Regions from separate parts of the Mycolicibacterium parafortuitum genome, predicted to be linked through region 2. Evidence: riboswitches for the same ligand, from Rfam matches in the RefSeq annotation. Region 2 holds a riboswitch; the other holds the start of a gene.
What was found. A riboswitch is a leader RNA that binds a small molecule or an ion and turns the genes downstream of it on or off. The one in region 2 is predicted to bind thiamine pyrophosphate.
Positions count from the first base shown of each region.

Region 1: it holds a riboswitch for thiamine pyrophosphate, as region 2 does, so the genes downstream of both, thiD (bifunctional hydroxymethylpyrimidine kinase/phosphomethylpyrimidine kinase) here and NTM_RS07470 (ECF transporter S component) in region 2, are expected to answer to the same signal.

Region 1 is NZ_AP022598.1:823,169-826,569, reverse strand. Features, by position in the region: gene NTM_RS03860 (septum formation family protein) at 1-532, opposite strand, end outside; gene NTM_RS03855 (alpha/beta hydrolase family protein) at 547-1,170, opposite strand; gene thiD (bifunctional hydroxymethylpyrimidine kinase/phosphomethylpyrimidine kinase) at 1,167-2,012, opposite strand; TPP riboswitch at 2,021-2,105, opposite strand; gene NTM_RS03845 (MFS transporter) at 2,213-3,401, shown strand, end outside.
Region 2 is NZ_AP022598.1:1,596,730-1,600,130, forward strand. Features, by position in the region: gene NTM_RS07460 (NADPH-dependent F420 reductase) at 1-519, opposite strand, end outside; gene NTM_RS07465 (nucleoside/nucleotide kinase family protein) at 569-1,135, shown strand; TPP riboswitch at 1,142-1,253, shown strand; gene NTM_RS07470 (ECF transporter S component) at 1,256-1,888, shown strand; gene NTM_RS07475 (ABC transporter ATP-binding protein) at 1,885-3,357, shown strand; gene NTM_RS07480 (energy-coupling factor transporter transmembrane component T family protein) at 3,354-3,401, shown strand, end outside.

The sequences.
Region 1 (3,401 bases), 770 kb from region 2:
AGTCGCCGCCCGGCATGGTCAGCACGGCGAACACCTCGCCGGCGTGCGGCTCATCGCAGCTGATCGTCTTGACCGTCAGCACGCGTTCGCCGTCGGGGATCTCGGCGAGGCAGTCGCCGACCTCGACGTCGGTCGCGGTGACCCGGTCGCTGTTGACGACAGCGACCACGAAGATCAGCAACCCGACCGTCCACAGCGCCGACAGCACGATCGCTCCGAGCGCCATGTTGCGGCCGCTGCCGTACTCCTTCGCCTTGATCAGGCCGACGACGCCGCAGACGAAACCCACCACGACCCCGCCGATGGCGCCGAAGATCAGCCCGACGACGGCCCACCAGTTGGTCCGCCGCGCCGGGGTGTAGGGATGCTGCCCAGGATCGTCGGGGTAGGGCAGCGGTGGCGGCGGCGGATAGGGGTGGCCATATGCGGGTTGACCGGGGCCGGGCTGACCGTACTGAGGCTGCCCCCACTGGGGCTGCCCGTAAGGCGGCTCAGGCGGCCCAGGCGGCCCCGGCGGTGGCGGTACGGTCACGTTGCGACAGTAGCTCAGCCGAGACGGCGGAGTGCTGCCTCGACGGCGAGCGCGGGCACATCGAGCTTCTTGGATGCGAGGTCGTGCCGTGCACCGGTCACCTCGACGATTTCGGTGGGCGCGCCGACCAGCGCGACCGCGGCCCGGATCTCCTCGGGCGTGCCGAACGGGTCCGCGGTGCCATGGGTGAACACCGTCGGCACCGTGATCCGGGGCAGGTGTTCGGTGCGGGCGCGTTCCGGCTTGCCGGGTGGGTGCAGCGGATAGGAGAACAGCGTCAGTACGTCGAGCTCGAGCCCGTCGGCGACGGCCATCGACGTCAGCCGTCCCCCGTAGGAGTGGCCGCCGGCGATGACGGGTCCGTCGACGAGGTCGCGCACCGTGCTGACCGCCTCGACGATGCCGGCCATGTCCGTCGCCGCGGAGTTCGACGGCGGACCCTTCGGCTTGCGCCTGCGGTAGGGCAGGTTGTAGCGCACGGCGAGCCAGCCGCGGCGGGCCCATTCGTCGCACAGCGCGACCAGCATCGGGGATTCGCGGCTGCCGCCGGCGCCGTGGGTCAGCGCGACGACACCGCGCGGGGCCGCGTCGGGGTGGTGCAGGACGCCCGCGATCTCGGGAATCTCCGGGAGGGTCATGACGGCAACCGGAACATCGCCGACACCGGCCCGTGCCCCTGACCCAGCGGATAGGCGGCGCGCAGGCATTCGGTGACCCAGCGTTTGGCGAAGCCGACAGCATCGGGCATCGAGTAGCCGTGCGCGAGTGCGCTCGCGGTCGCGGCGGCCAGGGTGTCACCGGCGCCGTGGTCGTGGACGGTGTCGATGCGGGTGGTGTCGAACCGGTGGAACTCGGTGCCGTCGAACAGCAGATCGGGGCTCTGCGCCGACCTGCGCAGGTGTCCGCCCTTGACCAGCGACCATTTCGGGCCGAGCGCGTGCAGCGCGCGGGCGGCCTCGCGCTGGGATTCCTCGTCCACGACGTCGATACCGACGAGCAACTTGACCTCGTCGAGGTTGGGGGTGACGAGGGTGGCCAGCGGGAACAGCTTCTCCTTCAGCGCCGCGAGCGCATCGGGGTGCAGCAGCGGGTCGCCGTGCATGGACGCGCACACCGGGTCCACGATCAGCGGCACCGCGCCGTCGAGGCCCTGGCCGACCCAGACGTCGGCGATGGTCTCGATGATTGCCGAGGACGCGAGCATGCCGGTCTTGGCGGCGTGGATGCCGATGTCGGAGGCGACGGCCTCGATCTGGCCCCCGACGACGTCGACCGGCATCTCGTGAAAGCCCTTGACGCCCATGGAGTTCTGCACGGTGACGGCGGTGACCGCGACGAGGCTGTGGATACCGAGCAGCGCGAAGGTGCGCATGTCGGCCTGGATCCCCGCGCCGCCGCCGGAGTCGGATCCGGCGATGGTCAGCACCCGCAGCGGGGTCTGGCCGGTCAGGCTCAACGGCAGATACATGCCTTCGGTCATCTCTCGTTCTCCCTACGCCGGCATTACCCGGTCAGGTTCGTACGGTCGACGGGCCTACCCGTCCTCTCAGCGCGCTCGGCACGCGCTCCCGTGTGGTCGGGTAGCCACGCTAGCGCAGCGCCGGAGCCCGCGAAATCCCGAATTGCGACCCAATGATTTGCATAGCTAATATATGTTTTTCTATGGGTGAGGTGAATGCGATGACGGAAACCCGGACCGGCACGAAGGCCGCCGGTGCCAAAGCCACGGCACGGCGCCGTTTCGATGCCGACCACCCGCACTACAAGTGGATCGTCCTGTCGAATACGACGCTGGGAACGCTGCTTGCGACGGTGAACGCGTCGATCGTGTTGATCTCGTTGCCCGCCATCTTCCGCGGTATCGGCCTCAATCCGCTGTCGGCGTCGAACATCAGCTACCTGCTGTGGATGCTGATGGGGTACCTGGTGGTGACGGCGGTGCTGGTGGTGCCGTTCGGCCGTCTCGGGGACATGTTCGGCCGGGTCCGCATCTACAACATCGGCTTCGCGGTGTTCACCGTGGCGGCGATCGCGCTGTCGTTCGACCCGTTTCATCTCGACGGCGGCGCGATCTGGTTGATCGCGTGGCGGGTCGTGCAGGGCTTCGGTGGCGCGATGCTGATGGCGTCGTCGTCGGCGATCCTGACCGACGCGTTCCCCGCGAACCAGCGCGGAATGGCTCTGGGCGTCAACATGGTTGCGGCGGTGGCTGGTTCGTTCCTCGGGTTGCTGATCGGCGGCGTGCTGTCGGAATGGCACTGGCAGGCGATCTTCTGGGTCGGGGTGCCGATCGGGCTGGCGGGCACCATCTGGAGCATGCGCTCGCTGCGCGAGATCGGGGTGCGCACGCCGGGCAGGCTGGACTGGGCGGGCACGCTGACCTTCGGGATCGGTTTGACCGTCCTGCTGATCGGGATCACCTACGGCATCCAGCCCTACCGGGAGTCGACCACCGGCTGGACCAATCCGTGGGTGGTCGGTGCGATCGCCGCCGGGTTCGCGTTGCTGGTGGTGTTCTGTGTCGTCGAACTGCGTGTCGCGCAACCGATGGTGAACATGCGGTTGTTCCGGTCGACGGCGTTCGGTATGGGCAACTTCGCGGGGCTGATGTCGTCGATGGGACGCGGTGGCCTGCAGTTCATGCTGATCATCTGGCTGCAGGGGATCTGGCTTCCGCTGCGCGGCTACGACTTCGAGGCGACGCCGCTGTGGTCGGCGATCTACATGCTGCCGATCACGATAGGCTTCCTGCTCGCCGGGCCGGTCGCCGGCTGGCTGTCGGACCGCTACGGCGCGCGGCCGCTGACGGTGGGCGGGATGGCGTTGATGGCCGCGTCGTTCATCGCGCTCGTGTTGATCCCGGTGGACT
Region 2 (3,401 bases):
GAAACCGAGCTGGTCGACCAACCCGAACACCGTGTCCTTTCCCGGTCCGGCGGGGCCTGCGACAGCCAGCCCGATCCGGCCGGCCCGGTCGTGAGTTCCGTTGTGCTTCAAGCTGGAAGCGATGATGCTGTTGAACGCCTTGTAGACGGGACGCCCCAGCAATCCGGCCACCCAGACGCTGTCCGGCGTGCCGTTGTCGAGCTCGTCGATGCGGCCGTCGCGGTTGGGGTAGTAGTTGCCGGTGTCGATCACGACGGCATCATCGGTTAGCTTCGGCGCCAGCTGCGCGCACAGCGCCGCGACCCGGTTCTCGGGCACGCTGACGATCACGACGTCCGCGCCTGCGGCGGCATCGGCCGCCCACGACGGGGTCAGCCGTTCGACACCGGCGAACTGTGTGAGCGTCGACGGGTCCTTCGAGTTGGCGATACGCACCCGGTGGCCCAGTCCGGCCAGGTGGACGGCGAGCGTGCCACCGATCAGACCGGCCCCGATGACACCGATGGACAAGGATTCCATCGAGCCGAGGGTAAACACGGAGACTGTCTCCGGTCAATGCATGTGGAGAATGCTGGAGGTGACCGTCGACATTGTGGTGCGCCGCCTGCTGGCGTCGGATGCGACCACGGTGCTGATCGACGGGCGCTCCGGCTCGGGCAAGTCCACCCTGGCCGATCAGCTGCAGCGCTGCTGGCCCTGCAGCGTCGTCGTGCGCCTCGACGACATCTATCCCGGCTGGGACGGGCTGGCGTGGGCCGGCGAGCACATCGGCACGGAACTGCTCCGGCCACGCGCCGCGGGTCGGACCGGCCGCTGGCGGCAGTGGGACTGGGACACCGGCGCCCCCAGCCGATGGCACGCCGTCGGGGCCGGCCAGCGGCTGATCGTCGAGGGCGTCGGAGCCCTGTCGGCGGACAACCGCGCGAAGGCCGATCTGGGCATCTGGGTCGAGACCCCCGATGAGGTCCGCAAGCACCGTGCGCTGCAGCGCGACGGGGACACCTACCGCCCGCACTGGGACCGTTGGGCCGCACAGGAACTCGACTTCATCATCCGGTGTGACCCAATCGCTTCGGCCGACTACGTGGTGACCGAGGCCGGCGGCGCTCTGGTGTGGGCCCCGGGCATGCGCTAGCTTGGACGCGATCCACACGGGAGTGCACACCGAGTGCGCTGAGAGGACGGCTGACCGGCTGTCGACCGTACGAACCTGACCGGGTAATGCCGGCGTAGGGAGATGCACGTGAACGCTTCATTGGGAAACGACCCTGGAAACGAGCTGGGTAACAACGACCCCAGACCCGTCCTGCGCTGGCGGGTGGTCGACATCGTGGTCGCCAGTGTGCTGGCCGTCGCGGCGGGTCTGGTCTTCGTGTTCTGGAACGTCGCGTCGAACCCGATCACCGCCCCGCTGTCGGCGGCGCTACCCGGTCTGCAGGCGCTGGCCGGCGGCGGCTGGCTGTTCGCCGGGGTGCTGACCGCGCTGGTGATCCGCAAACCGGGTGCGGCGCTGTACGGCGAACTGGTCGCCGCGACCGTGTCCGCCCTCGTCGGCAACCAGTGGGGTGTGCTGACCATCGAATCCGGCCTGGTGCAGGGCCTCGGCGCCGAACTGGTGTTCGCGCTGTTCCTGTACCGGCGCTGGAACCTGCCCGTGGCCGTGCTCTCCGGCGCCGCGGCCGGCGTGACGCTGGCGATCAACGACCTGATCCTCTGGTACCCCGGATCGACCACCGCGTTCGCGGCCATCTACACCGGATCCGCGGTGATCTCGGGCGCCCTGCTGGCCGGTGTGCTGTCGTGGTTCGTGGTGCGGGGACTGGCCAAAACCGGTGCGCTGAGCCGCTTCGCCTCCGGCAGGGTGGTGCCGACCCGCCAACCTCAATGACGCCGGATCCCCGCACCGGCGGAGCCGAGGTGCGGGCGGAAGGCTGGGGCTGGCAGCACGCCGGTCAACAGCACTGGGCGGCAAAGGATCTCGATCTGCATATCCTCCCCGGCGAACGGGTGCTGCTGCTCGGGGCGTCCGGGTCCGGGAAGTCGACCCTGCTGCAGGGCCTGGCCGGGCTGCTGGGCGGCGCCGACGACGGGCACGCGCAGGGCCGCTTGCTGGTCGACGGCGCACCACCTGCGCAACGGCGCGACCGGATCGGGATGGTGCTGCAGGACCCCGACGCGCAGGTGATCCTGTCGCGGGTCGGTGACGACGTCGCATTCGGTATGGAGAACTTCGGCGTTGCGCGCGAGGCGATCTGGCCGCGGGTGACCGCCGCACTGGCCGAGGTCGGCCTGGACCTCCCGCTGGACCGCGACACCTCACAGCTCTCCGGCGGGCAGAAGCAGCGGCTGGCGCTCGCCGGTGTACTCGCGATGCGGCCAGGGCTGATCCTGTTGGACGAACCGACCGCGAATCTCGACCCCGAAGGTGTGCTCGAGGTCCGCGACGCGGTCACCAGGGCGGCCGAGATCACCGGCGCCACCGTCCTGGTGGTGGAACACCGCACCGGTGTGTGGCTTCCCGTCATCGACCGGGTCGTGGTCCTCGGCGGTGACGGCTCCGTCGTCGCCGACGGCGCACCCGAGGACACCATCACCCGCGAGCGCGACCACCTGGTACACGCCGGTATCTGGGTGCCGAACACTCCCATCGCACCGGTGCAGCGCCATCCCGTCACGACCCCCGAGCCGCTGCTCACGGCGACGGACCTCGCAGTGGGGTACCGGGGCAGGCCTGCCGTGCGCGGCGGGATCGGACTGGAGATCCCGCGCGGTCGCGTCACCGCGATCACCGGGCCCAACGGCTCCGGGAAATCGACCCTCGCCCTCACCCTGGGCGGGCTGCTGCCGGCCCGCTCCGGGACGCTGCACGCGGCCGACGGACTCGCCCCGTCGCCGCGCAGGCGGGAACCGGCGACGTGGCGATCCAAGGAACTGCTCACCCGCATCGGCACCGTCTTCCAGGACCCCGAGCACCAGTTCCTGACCGGCACCGTCCGCGACGAACTCGCCCTGGGGCCAAAGGCGTTGAAGCGTGACACTTCCTGCACCGCCACGCTGATCGACGACCTGCTTGAGCGGTTGCACCTGCACCACCTCGCCGAGCGCAGCCCGTACGCCCTCTCCGGCGGCGAGAAGCGCCGGCTGTCGGTGGCCACCGTGCTGGTCAGCCGCCCCGCGGTGATCGTCCTCGACGAACCCACCTTCGGACAGGACCGCCGCACCTGGGCCGAGCTGATCCAGTTGCTGGCCGAAATCGCCGATGCCGGAACAGCCGTCGTCGCCGTCACCCACGACGCCGAATTCGTCGACGCGCTGGCCGATCACCGGTTCGTGTTGTCGGCCCCGGTGCGACCGTGATCCGTGTCAATCCCGTCGCGAAGCTGCTCGCCGCCGCGTTGATC